DNA from 3 places in the Enterobacter sp. TMH.L2 genome. Region 1 is predicted to be linked to each of the others. Evidence: predicted binding sites of a transcription regulator. Region 1 holds the regulator's gene; each other region holds the start of a gene.
The links. Region 1 encodes Fur, which represses iron uptake genes when iron is present. Its sites were predicted from a motif close to ATAATAATGAGAACNACTATCAA; they were not measured.

Region 1 (3,796 bases):
TAACCTGGGTGTCCTGGCACGTGATCTGGGTAAAGATCATGCGTTGCTGCAGATCGATCTGCGCAATCACGGGCTGTCACCGCGCAGTGATGATATGAGCTATGCCGCAATGGCCGGGGACGTTCTGGACACGCTGGACGAATACGGCATCGAGAAGGCCACATTTATTGGCCATTCCATGGGCGGCAAAGTGGTGATGGCGCTTACCGCAATAGCCCCTCAGCGTATTGATAAGCTTGTGATGATAGATATTGCGCCGGTTAACTATCAGGTTCGCCGTCACGACGAAATTTTCGCGGCTATTCGCGCGGTCACCGAAGCGGGCGTAAAAACTCGCCAGCAGGCGGCGCAAATCATGCGCGACCACGTAGCTGAGGAAGGCGTCATTCAGTTTCTGCTGAAATCCTTTGCTGACGGCGAGTGGAAGTTCAACGTGCCCGTGCTTTGGCAGCAATACGAAACTATCGTTGGCTGGCGGCCTGTTCCGGCCTGGCCATATCCTGCACTATTTATTCGCGGCGGGAATTCTCCATATGTTGATGAAAGCCACCGCGAGGCGCTGCTAAGTCAGTTCCCACAGGCCCGTGCTCACGTCATCGCTGGAGCGGGTCATTGGGTTCATGCGGAAAAACCGGATGCCGTTCTACGGGCGATCCACCGATTTATCGACGCAGAGTAGAAAAACTGATTAAAAACAGACCGACCGGGCAGCTGAAGTCGCTAACGCGTTGGCGCGAATGGCGCGCTGATGTATGATGGCGCGCTTAATTGCACCGGCACCCTGCCCCTGCAGCCAGAATTTCCTGTCAGTATTCTAATCATGGCAAAAGAACAAACGGACCGTACTACATTAGATCTGTTCGCGGACGAGCGTCGCCCCGGGCGGCCGAAAACTAATCCGCTCTCGCGCGATGAGCAATTGCGTATCAATAAGCGCAATCAGCTGAAGCGCGATAAAGTGCGTGGTTTGAAGCGGGTTGAGCTAAAACTGAACAACGAGGCGGTCGATGCCCTCAACCAGCTGGCTGACGCCCGTAACATCAGCCGCAGCGAACTGATCGAAGAGATGCTGCTCGAGCAGCTTAAAAATCTCGGGTAACGCCTTCAGCCACCCTGCGGGTTATCTGAAATCTCAAAAGGGTGAGCAAAACCATGTTGCAGACTGTGCACCCGGGCGTGATAGCTGTTTCCGCTGCTGGAGCTGTTCTGCTATGATTGCCCTATACGTGGGCATTGAACGGCCAGCATACTATTAAGTTTCAAGAGGTTATTTTACTCATGGCAATCGTAGGCATTTTTTTCGGCAGCGACACCGGTAACACCGAAAATATCGCGAAAATGATTCAAAAACAGCTCGGTAAAGACGTTGCTGAGGTGCATGACATTGCTAAAAGCAGCAAAGAAGATCTCGAAGGTTTCGACATTCTCTTGCTCGGCATCCCGACCTGGTACTACGGCGAAGCCCAGTGCGACTGGGATGACTTCTTCCCTACGCTTGAAGAAGTCGATTTCAACGGTAAACTGGTGGCGCTGTTCGGCTGCGGCGACCAGGAAGACTACGCGGAATATTTCTGTGATGCGCTGGGCACCATTCGCGACATTATCGAACCGCGCGGCGCGGCGATTGTGGGCCACTGGCCAACCGCGGGCTACCACTTCGAAGCCTCCAAAGGCCTGGCGGATGACGACAATTTTGTCGGCCTGGCCATCGATGAAGATCGCCAGCCGGAACTGACCGCTGAGCGCGTTGAGAAGTGGGTTAAACAGGTTTCTGAAGAACTGAATCTGTCGGATATCATTAACGCCTGATTTCTCTGGCGCAAATACAGCATTTGCGCCATCTTGATAGCTTGTAGCAATGAAAATAATTGCTACAAGTTTGTAACTTTCTCGTACATCCCTGTACAATGTCTTCCTGATAGCTTGGCTGATAATTACTGTAAATGGCGACGCCGCCACGATTTTTCAGCCTTATTTTGCACCATACTTGCGGTTCCCATTTAGAAGTAGCAGTTCTATAATGAGACGCATTACTCTTTACGCTCACTGCAGTTTGAGCGAATCGTTAAGCAACAGGACACTTTCCGCATGACTGACAACAATACCGCATTAAAGAAGGCCGGCTTGAAAGTCACGCTTCCGCGATTAAAAATCCTCGAAGTGCTGCAAGAGCCGGTAAATCATCACGTCAGCGCGGAAGACTTATATAAACGTCTGATCGACATGGGCGAAGAAATCGGCCTGGCGACCGTCTATCGCGTGCTGAACCAGTTTGATGATGCAGGGATCGTGACCCGCCATAATTTTGAAGGCGGCAAGTCCGTTTTTGAGTTGACCCAGCAGCATCACCACGACCACCTGATCTGCCTCGACTGCGGTAAAGTGATCGAGTTCAGCGATGATTCTATTGAATCCCGCCAGCGTGAAATTGCCACGCGCCACGGCATCCGCCTGACTAACCACAGCCTCTATCTGTACGGACACTGTGCTGAAGGTGACTGCCGCGAAGACGACACGGCCCACGATCCTAAATAAGTAATCCGCATTAACAAACGCTGCTTCGGTGGCGTTTAAAAGCAAAAACCGGCAGGTTTCCCTTGCCGGTTTTTTATTGACTGAAAAAGGCTATCAGCTGTTATTGGCGCGAATCTCCTGCCAAATCTTATCGCAGCGTACCTTCGCGGCTTCATCATTGCCGCTCTTTCTTGCCTGGATACATTTCTGGTAATCCAGCACGTTCACCGTCTCTTTCTCAACAAACGCTTTATGCTGTTTTTCCTGGCGCAGTACGTTCAGCACGCTCTGGCAGGCTTCAATTTTATCCGGATTGCCTTCCGCCGTATTGATACAGGCGCTATAGGCCTGCTTCAGGCGTGAATCTTCCGGAGGTGCAGGAGGTTGAACGCAGGCAGACAGCGTGAATACAGCGGCGGTAATCAGCAGAATCTTTTTCATGTTCGGTTCCTTATAAAAAAACGGGCGCTTGCGCGCCCGGTTTCACATCAGAAGATGGTGAACGGAGCAATCACGATGAATTTCACGTCACGCTCATCCTGGAAGATGTTGCCGTACCCACCGCCCCAGCTTGGGATGTCGGAGTGGTTGTCGTACTGAGTGAAGTGCAGTTTGAACAGCGTGCCTTTCGCACGGCCTTCCTGCACGGTATACATGGCGTCGAGGCTGTAAGAAGACTCTTTGATCTTGTTAGAAGCGAGATCCTGGCGGTTACCGGAAGCATCAAGCGCCCATGTAGATGGTTTTGCGTCCCATGCATAAACGTAAGAAGCACCCACTGCCCAACCCGGCAGGTTCCAGTTGCTCAGGTCATACATTGCACCGAAGAACACGGCTTTTTCACCGTTGGCGTTGAAGTCAGAGCGGTTATCCCACCACACATCCAGACGACCGTTGGAAGACGCGTAGGTTGGCGTCATACGCTGCAGGAAGTAACCCTGCTGGCCTTCTGCCTTCACCATGGTCCCTTCCAGACGCAGGTCGACCTGGCCAATTTTATAGCCAAATGTCAGCGCCTGGAGCCATGCGGTGCCATCGTAGATATCATTGATGGTATTGTTCGCGGCTTTATCACGGGTGCCGTAGAACTGGTAGCTGGTGCTCAGCGGGCTGCCTGCAACGTCGAATTTGTAGCTGGCTTTAGCAAAGTACTGATCAACAAAGCCCTGAGCCTGACCGAATGCGGCTTCCAGAATCAGATCGTTTTTGAAGTCATACTTCGCGCCGATGGAGTGCAGATAGTCAACTTTGGTCTTTTTATCGTTCTGGTAGAACTTATCGG
Region 2 (3,796 bases), 1.6 Mb from region 1:
GCCCCGCTCCTGCTCAGCGAAAAACAGGTGCGCAACCGGGCGGGTAAAAGCTTCCCGCTAATGCTGGCGCTGCTGCTTTTTACTTTGTGTTATTTCGCCGTGGGTTACTCGGGCACTTTGTGGCTGGCGGTGCCGCTGATCGTCATCGCTCATTTGTTCAGTAACTGGTTCTATCTGGTCGCCACGCTCAACGTGATGGACAGTTTCCCTGGCCCACAGGTCGGCGCCGCTATGGCGGCAACCTGGCGACTGCAGCTCGGCATTACGTTAGTCGTCCCGCTGGTCACGGGAACGATTGCCGGATACTTCCCGGCGCAGTGGGTGCTGTCCTGCAGCGGCATCTGCGGGATTATTATTGCCCTATTGATGCTCGGCGACTTGCGAAAAGTGCGGAATTGTAATTTTATATCGCGGCGGAATCATTCCGCATTTAATTTTAATAATGATGATGACAGCAAGACAGGTGGATAATGGTATTTTATAAAGCAACACTGGCCGGGGCATTAGCTCTGGCTCTGACGGGCTGCGTCACGCCAGCGAAAACCACATCGGCGGTTACCGCCCCGGCTAAACAGTGCCAGGCAGGCGATCAGATGACGCAAACCACGCTCTATTTCGGTATCAGCCGCCCATCCGGCGCGGAAATTACCGCCAATGAATGGCGTAGCTTCGTGGATAAAGACGTGACCCCGCGCTTCCGCGAAGGGCTGACCGAATATGACGCCAAAGGCCAGTGGCTGAATGCTAAGGGTGAAGTGACCCACGAACCGAGCAAGGCGATCATGCTGATTCGCGGCAGCGATGCGGAGAGCAGCAAAAAGGTAGACGAACTGCGCTCTATCTATAAAACTCGCTTTGCGCAGGAATCCGTGATGCGCATTGACCAGCCGGTCTGCGCCGCGTTCTGATGATTTTGCGTTAAAGAAACGGCGGGGAAACCCGCCGTTTTTTGTTTTTACAGAACCAGTCCGGCAAACGCCGCGGACAGCAGGCTGACCAGCGTCGCGCCGTACACCAGGCGCAGGCCAAAGCGAGACACCACGTTCCCCTGCTTTTCGTTCAGCCCTTTAATAGCCCCGGCCACAATCCCGATGGAAGCAAAGTTAGCGAACGACACCAGGAAGACCGACAGGATCCCCAGCCCGCGCGGCGACAGCGTCGCCATGATCTTCTGCAGCTCAATCATCGCCACAAATTCGTTCGCCACCAGCTTGGTCGCCATAATGCCGGCCGCTTTCAGCGCATCCGCCTGAGGAATACCCACCAGCCAGGCAAACGGATAGAAAACGTAGCCCAGAATTTGCTGGAAGCTCAGACCGAAGACCGTCGCGAACAGCGCATTAATGGCGCTGATAAGCGCGATAAAACCAATCAGCATCGCCAGAATAATCATCGCCACTTTGAAACCTGCGAGGATGTATTCCCCCAGCATTTCAAAGAAGCTTTGGGATTCGTGCAGCTTCTCAAGCTTGATTTCTGGCTCAGCTCCCGGGCGGGTCGGGTTAATGATCGACAGGATAATGAACGTGCTGAACATATTCAGGATCAGCGCCGCAACCACATACTTCGGCTCCAGCATCGTCATGTAGGCCCCGACGATGGACAGTGAAACCGTGGACATCGCCGTTGCGGCCATGGTGAACAGGCGGCGAGAGCTTAGATCGCCCAGTACGCCTTTGTAGGCGATGAAGTTTTCGGACTGACCCAGAATCAGCGAGCTCACGGCATTGAATGATTCCAGCTTGCCCATGCCGTTCACTTTAGAAAGCAGCGTACCGACAATGCGAATAATAATAGGCAGAATGCGGAAGTGCTGCAGGATCCCGATCAGCGCCGAGATAAAGATAATCGGGCACAGCACGCCAAGGAAGATAAAGGCCAGGCCCGCTTTGCTCATGCCGCCAAAGACGAAGTCGCTGCCCTGCCCGGCGAAGGTCAGAAGGTGGCCAAAGAAACCGGACACGCCGTTAATCACCCACAAGCCGCTGTCGGAGTGCAGGAAGAAGAACGCCAGCAGGCCTTCAATGACGACAAGTTGTAACAAATAGCGGATGCGGATGGTTTTACGATCGAAGCTCACCAGCCACGCCAGTCCCATGATGACAAAAAGTGCGAGAAGAAAATGAAGAATATTCATGTGCAGTCTAATTTTGAAAGAAACGTATTTAGCCACAGCTCCCGCGTCAGGTAAATGGCGGACATAAGAATATTTAGCCATAAGATTTTCCAATGACAACATGGGCTTACTCTTAGCATGGTTACCATTTTGCGCGGCTAAATATGACTAATTCATGACACATTATTTGGCAATAAAATAGCGAAGCGGAACAAGATTAATTCTCATTATTAATTCATTTTGTCACAAATAAAATAATAGTAACAACCATTCTCATTACACTAATATAATTAACAATTTCTTTGCATTATTGAAAATTAATAATTAAAGTAGCGCCATATTAACGCCCCTCAAAAAATATGGAGCCTGTGATGCTGAAGACGGAAATGATTGAAAAACTGAACGAGCAGATGAACCTTGAACTCTACTCCTCCCTGCTTTACCAGCAGATGAGCGCCTGGTGCAGCTATCACAGCTTCGAAGGGGCTGCCGCGTTCCTGCGCCGCCACGCTCAGGAAGAGATGGAGCACATGCAGCGTCTGTTTGCATATTTAAATGATACCGGGAGCATGCCGCGTATTAACGCCATTCAGTCCCCGTATTTAGAATACGCTTCACTGGCCGAATTATTTAAAGCGACCTACGAGCACGAGCAGTTAATTACGCGTCAGATTAATGCTCTGGTCCATTCCGCAATGACCTCTCAGGATTATCCAACCTTTAATTTCCTGCAGTGGTATGTTGCCGAGCAGCATGAAGAAGAAAAACTGTTTAAATCCGTGCTGGATAAACTCAGCCTGGTGGGCAAAAGCGGCGAAGGCCTTTACTTTGTCGATAAAGAGCTGGCCACGCTGGACGCTCAGGCTTAATTGCCGTTAAGTAGCAGGCCATTGCGGCCTGCTATTTTCATTTTAGTGCAGCGCCCCGCCGTTTCGCTGGCTGTGCCAGTATCCGTATAACGCCAGTGCCGCAGGTTTAATCGCCTCAATGCTCGCCAGAAATGCTTCCGGCGTCAGGCTTTCAAACTTCGCTTCATTCTCTTCCAGCCCATGCAGGGCAATCGCCTCCAGCTCTGGCTGAAGTTCTGCCGGCAGCGCAGGCCAGCTTTCCAGTGACACACCGCGCATGTAGCCGTAGCACCACTCTTCCACGATGGTGATTTCGCGGTTATCCACTTCGCTGGTACCAAACAGAGGCTCAAACTGCCCCGGATACTCCGCCAGGCGTTCGGCAATGTCGTTCATATGCTGGAACACCAGTACGCTAAAGCGCGTCAGCTCTTCTTTGCTTTCCCATTCCGGCTCGACATCGCCGCCCCATACCGCCCTCAGCACGGTAGCAGGTTCGGTCACAGTTGGACCTGACAGCAGCGCCGTGAGCAGCCCATCCAGCTCGGCTACATCAATCACCGAATGCGCGGTGCCGTACTTCAGCAGAATGTCATCCAGCCAAATAATTTCGTCTTCGTTCAGCGGGCCCTGGGTCATTTTTGGCTTCCTCGTCTCGCGTTTTGAATAAAATTTGGCGTAGTGTACCCGTTCTACGCGCGACGAGTCATTTTCATTCCGCTTTCGTCAGGCATTCCACCAATAATTGACAGGTTTTTTCGTAGAGCGGGGGATCGTGCTGCAGCGCCTGCCAGACGCTGTTGTGGTCGGCACCCGGCACGGTCAGCAAAGC
Region 3 (3,796 bases), 1.1 Mb from region 1:
AGGTGGCGTTCACTTCCTGCGGCGTACCGCCGTAGCCAAACGGCAATACGCTCGGATTCGGGCGTTTAGAGCCGGACATAATATAGACGTCAGGCTTCATGGCGATGATCTGCTCCATAGAGACAAACCCGGCGCTGCCAGGCAGCAGCTTAGAACCAATATTCTTCCCGCCTACCGCTTCCACCAGCGCGCCCCAGCCGTTGTGCCCGTGGGTGAAGCAGCAGTTCTCGGTGTTACCGGCGATCGGCTCAATAAACACCGTAGGTTTGTTTTTAACATCGGCCGCCACCTGCTGAATGCGGGCCAGGTGCTGCTGGTAATAGTCAGTGTACTCTTTGGCGCGTTTCTCCTGATTAAGCACGGTGCCCAGCAGCTTCACGCTGTTGGCGGTGTTCTCTACCGGGTGCAGCTCATAGTCAACGAACACCACCGGGATATTGAGTTTTTTAAGGGACTTAATAACACCAGTTTGCTCCAGCGCAGGCTTGGCCCGCAGTTGCGCAATCATGATGTCCGGCTGCTGCGCGAGCACGCTCTCAAGGTTGACTTCGCCCTGATCGCTAAAGCCCATATCAATAATTTTGGTGGCTTCAGGCCATTTGCCCTTCAGCACATCCCAGGTTTGGGTGTCCTGTTTTTTCGGCAGGTTATTCCAGGCTACAACGCGTTTGAACGGATCTTCACGGTCGAGCAGCGCAAGCGACAAAATGTCTCGCCCATCCTGCAGGATCACATGCTGCGGTTCTTTTTCGATAGTAATACGCTGGTTATCCATGTCGGTAACCGTGATCGGGTAAGTGGTGGCGCCGCACCCCGCCGAAGCGAGCAGTAACCCTGTCAGGACCAAATTTGCTTTCATTGATTGATGCTCTCCATGAGAAAGAGATTAGTTATTATTACTATTTATATTAATAAAGCCTTAATTTCCCACGGTATGGCAAGCACTGATTGGTTTAATTTTATTACGTGACAATGTCACAAAAACTTAATTAAAATCGTAAACATATAAATACACCTCCCGTAACCCTCATTTGACGCATCTACGCTTTTCCCTTACCCTGCGCGGCATAAATGTATACAGCTCTTCGTAAATGCAGAGGAAAGCGTGAAGAACAGGACTCTTGGCAGTGTTTTTATCGTGGCGGGAACCACCATTGGCGCAGGCATGCTGGCGATGCCGCTGGCGTCTGCTGGCGTAGGGTTTAGCGTCACGCTGCTGATGCTCGTCGGCCTTTGGGGATTAATGTGCTACACCGCACTCATGCTGGTAGAGGTTTATCAGCACGTTCCGGCGGACACCGGTCTGGGCACCCTCGCCCGGCGCTACCTTGGCCGCCCCGGGCAGTGGTTAACGGGGTTCAGTATGCTGTTCCTGATGTATGCCCTGACGGCGGCTTACATTAGCGGCGCCGGGGAACTGCTGGCGGCAAGCCTTAGCCAGTGGCTGTCCACTTCTATCTCCGCCACTTCTGGCGTGCTGTTGTTTACCGTTGTGGCGGGCGGGATTGTCTGCATCGGCACTCACATGGTCGATATGTTTAACCGCGTGCTGTTCAGCGCCAAAATCATTCTGCTGGTGGTAATGCTCGCCCTGATGATGCCGCATATCCACCACACCAACCTGCTCACGCTGCCGATTGAGAAAGGCCTCGCGCTTTCCGCCATCCCGGTCATCTTTACCTCGTTTGGCTTCCACGGCAGCGTGCCGAGCATTGTCAGCTACATGAACGGCAATATTCGCAAGCTGCGCTGGGTGTTTATCGTCGGCAGCGCCATTCCACTGGTGGCCTATATCTTCTGGCAGCTCGCCACCCTCGGCGCCATTGACTCGCCAACCTTTACCGGGCTGATGGCGGAGCATTCCGGGCTGAACGGCTTCCTGCAGGTTGTTCGTCAGGTGGTGGCCACCCCTCACGTTGAGCTGGCGATTCATCTGTTCGCCGACTTCGCGCTGGCCACCTCGTTCCTCGGCGTTTCCCTGGGCCTGTTCGACTACCTCGGCGATCTTTTTGCCCGCAGCCGGAAAGCCTCTGGCCGCCTGCAAACCGGCCTGATGACGTTCCTGCCGCCGCTGGTGTTTGCCCTGTTCTACCCGCAGGGGTTTGTGATGGCGCTGGGCTATGCGGGCGTTGCGCTGGCGGTGCTTGCCCTGCTGGTGCCGTCGATGCTGGTGTGGCAAAGCCGCAAACAGCATGCGGAGGCGACGTGGCGCGTGGCGGGCGGTAAGCCGCTTCTGGGGCTGGTCTTTGCCTGCGGGATCGCGGTGATTGTTATTCAGTTCCTGATTACCGTCGGCCTGCTGCCGGAAGTCGGTTAACGCTCTCGATATTCACGCGGGGCATTCGTCCCGCGTTCTTCATTTTTTCTGCTAATTCCCCGCTAAATCATCAGGATTTTGGACATAAAACCAGTAATTATGTAAGCAGAGTTAATATTGTAAATGCTAATTATTGTTATTATCATCTCAATTCCCATTATAAAATCGCTTCAGTTCAGATAAACAACATCATGAATCGCATTCCTTTTGGTTCTACTTTCGTTCGCCAGGCACTTGTTAATTCAAAATTATTAATCATTTCAACCTTCATTGTTGGGGCTCCGGCTTTCGCCGCCGACAAACCGAAGGAAGACACCTTAACCGTGGTCGCTACCGCTAACCCGGACGGCTCACCAACCAGCTATACCCAGGATGACTCCTCCATCGCCTCCCGCAGCAAAACGCCGCGCAGCGAAATCCCGCAGTCCGTTAGCGTGGTCACGCCGCAGGTGATTGACGACTACGCTGTGACCTCGGTCAATGACGCGATGAAGTTCGTCAGCGGCGTCACCCAGAGTAATACTCTCGGCGGCATCGAGGACGGTTTTGTCAAACGCGGGTTCGGCTCGAACAGCGACGGCTCCGTGTTTATTGACGGGGTGCGCAGCAACCAGGGCCTGGCGATGGATTCCAGCATCGACCATGTTGAGGTGCTGAAAGGCTCGGCCTCCCTGCTCTATGGCATCCTGAACCCTGGCGGCGTGATTAACCTCGTCAGCAAGGAACCGCAGTACAGCTGGAACACCCACGTCAGCGGCACCAGCAGCAGCAACGGCGGCGGGTCCGGCATGGTTGACGTCACCGGCCCGCTCGGCAACGGCTTCGCCTTCCGCCTGGTCGCCGAACGCCAGCATGAGGATTACTGGCGGAATTTCGGCACCGACGAACACACGCTGATTGCCCCGTCGCTCAGCTGGTACGGTGACAAAGCCTCTTTCAATATCAGCTACGTAGAATATAAGTTTGATATTCCGTATGACCGCGGCACGGCGTTTATCAACGGCAAACCGCTCAACATTCCTTACGACCGCCGCATTGACGATTACGCCAACCATGCCTGGGGCAAAAACAAACGCCTGACGACCAACTACTCGTACAAGCTGGATGACACCTGGGAAACGAACCTGAACTACGCCTGGATGCAGCGCCGCTACGACAGTAACGAAGTGCGTGCCACGGCGGTCGATCCTAACAGCGGCCTGGTTTCCCGTCGCGCGGATGCTAACCGTGGCTTTAACCACCAGACGGATTACGCGTCCTGGGACATCAGCGGCAGCCCTGAACTACTGGGCATGACCCACGACATCACGCTGGGCGCGGATTACGAGCAAAACGAAACCTACAAGAAGTATTCGTACCGTGGGAAGGTGACGAAAACCTTCAATATGTATAACCCGGTGTACGGCGTCTCGCCGGTCACCAACGGCAGCACCTACAGCGATTCCAACAGCAACCTGCGCACTAATCTCTACAGCCGCT

Region 2: ftnA (non-heme ferritin) is a predicted target of Fur. The motif match lies at 2,371-2,393, and genes of this name have one in related genera.
Region 3: ACREYP_RS11285 (TonB-dependent siderophore receptor) is a predicted target of Fur. The motif match lies at 2,441-2,463, and genes of this name have one in related genera.

What each region holds. Positions count from the first base shown of each region.
Region 1 is NZ_CP193791.1:3,407,343-3,411,138, forward strand. It holds gene ybfF (esterase) at 1-679, shown strand, start outside; gene ybfE (LexA regulated protein) at 821-1,099, shown strand; gene fldA (flavodoxin FldA) at 1,279-1,809, shown strand; gene fur (ferric iron uptake transcriptional regulator) at 2,089-2,535, shown strand; gene ACREYP_RS16440 (ChiQ/YbfN family lipoprotein) at 2,629-2,955, opposite strand; gene chiP (chitoporin ChiP) at 3,003-3,796, opposite strand, start outside.
Region 2 is NZ_CP193791.1:1,802,519-1,806,314, reverse strand. It holds gene ACREYP_RS08655 (MFS transporter) at 1-471, shown strand, start outside; gene ACREYP_RS08650 (DUF3574 domain-containing protein) at 471-908, shown strand; gene ACREYP_RS08645 (NupC/NupG family nucleoside CNT transporter) at 956-2,137, opposite strand; gene ftnA (non-heme ferritin) at 2,488-2,985, shown strand; gene ACREYP_RS08635 (UPF0149 family protein) at 3,028-3,603, opposite strand; gene ACREYP_RS08630 (alpha/beta hydrolase) at 3,677-3,796, opposite strand, start outside.
Region 3 is NZ_CP193791.1:2,353,627-2,357,422, reverse strand. It holds gene ACREYP_RS11295 (ABC transporter substrate-binding protein) at 1-859, opposite strand, end outside; gene tyrP (tyrosine transporter TyrP) at 1,106-2,317, shown strand; gene ACREYP_RS11285 (TonB-dependent siderophore receptor) at 2,509-3,796, shown strand, end outside.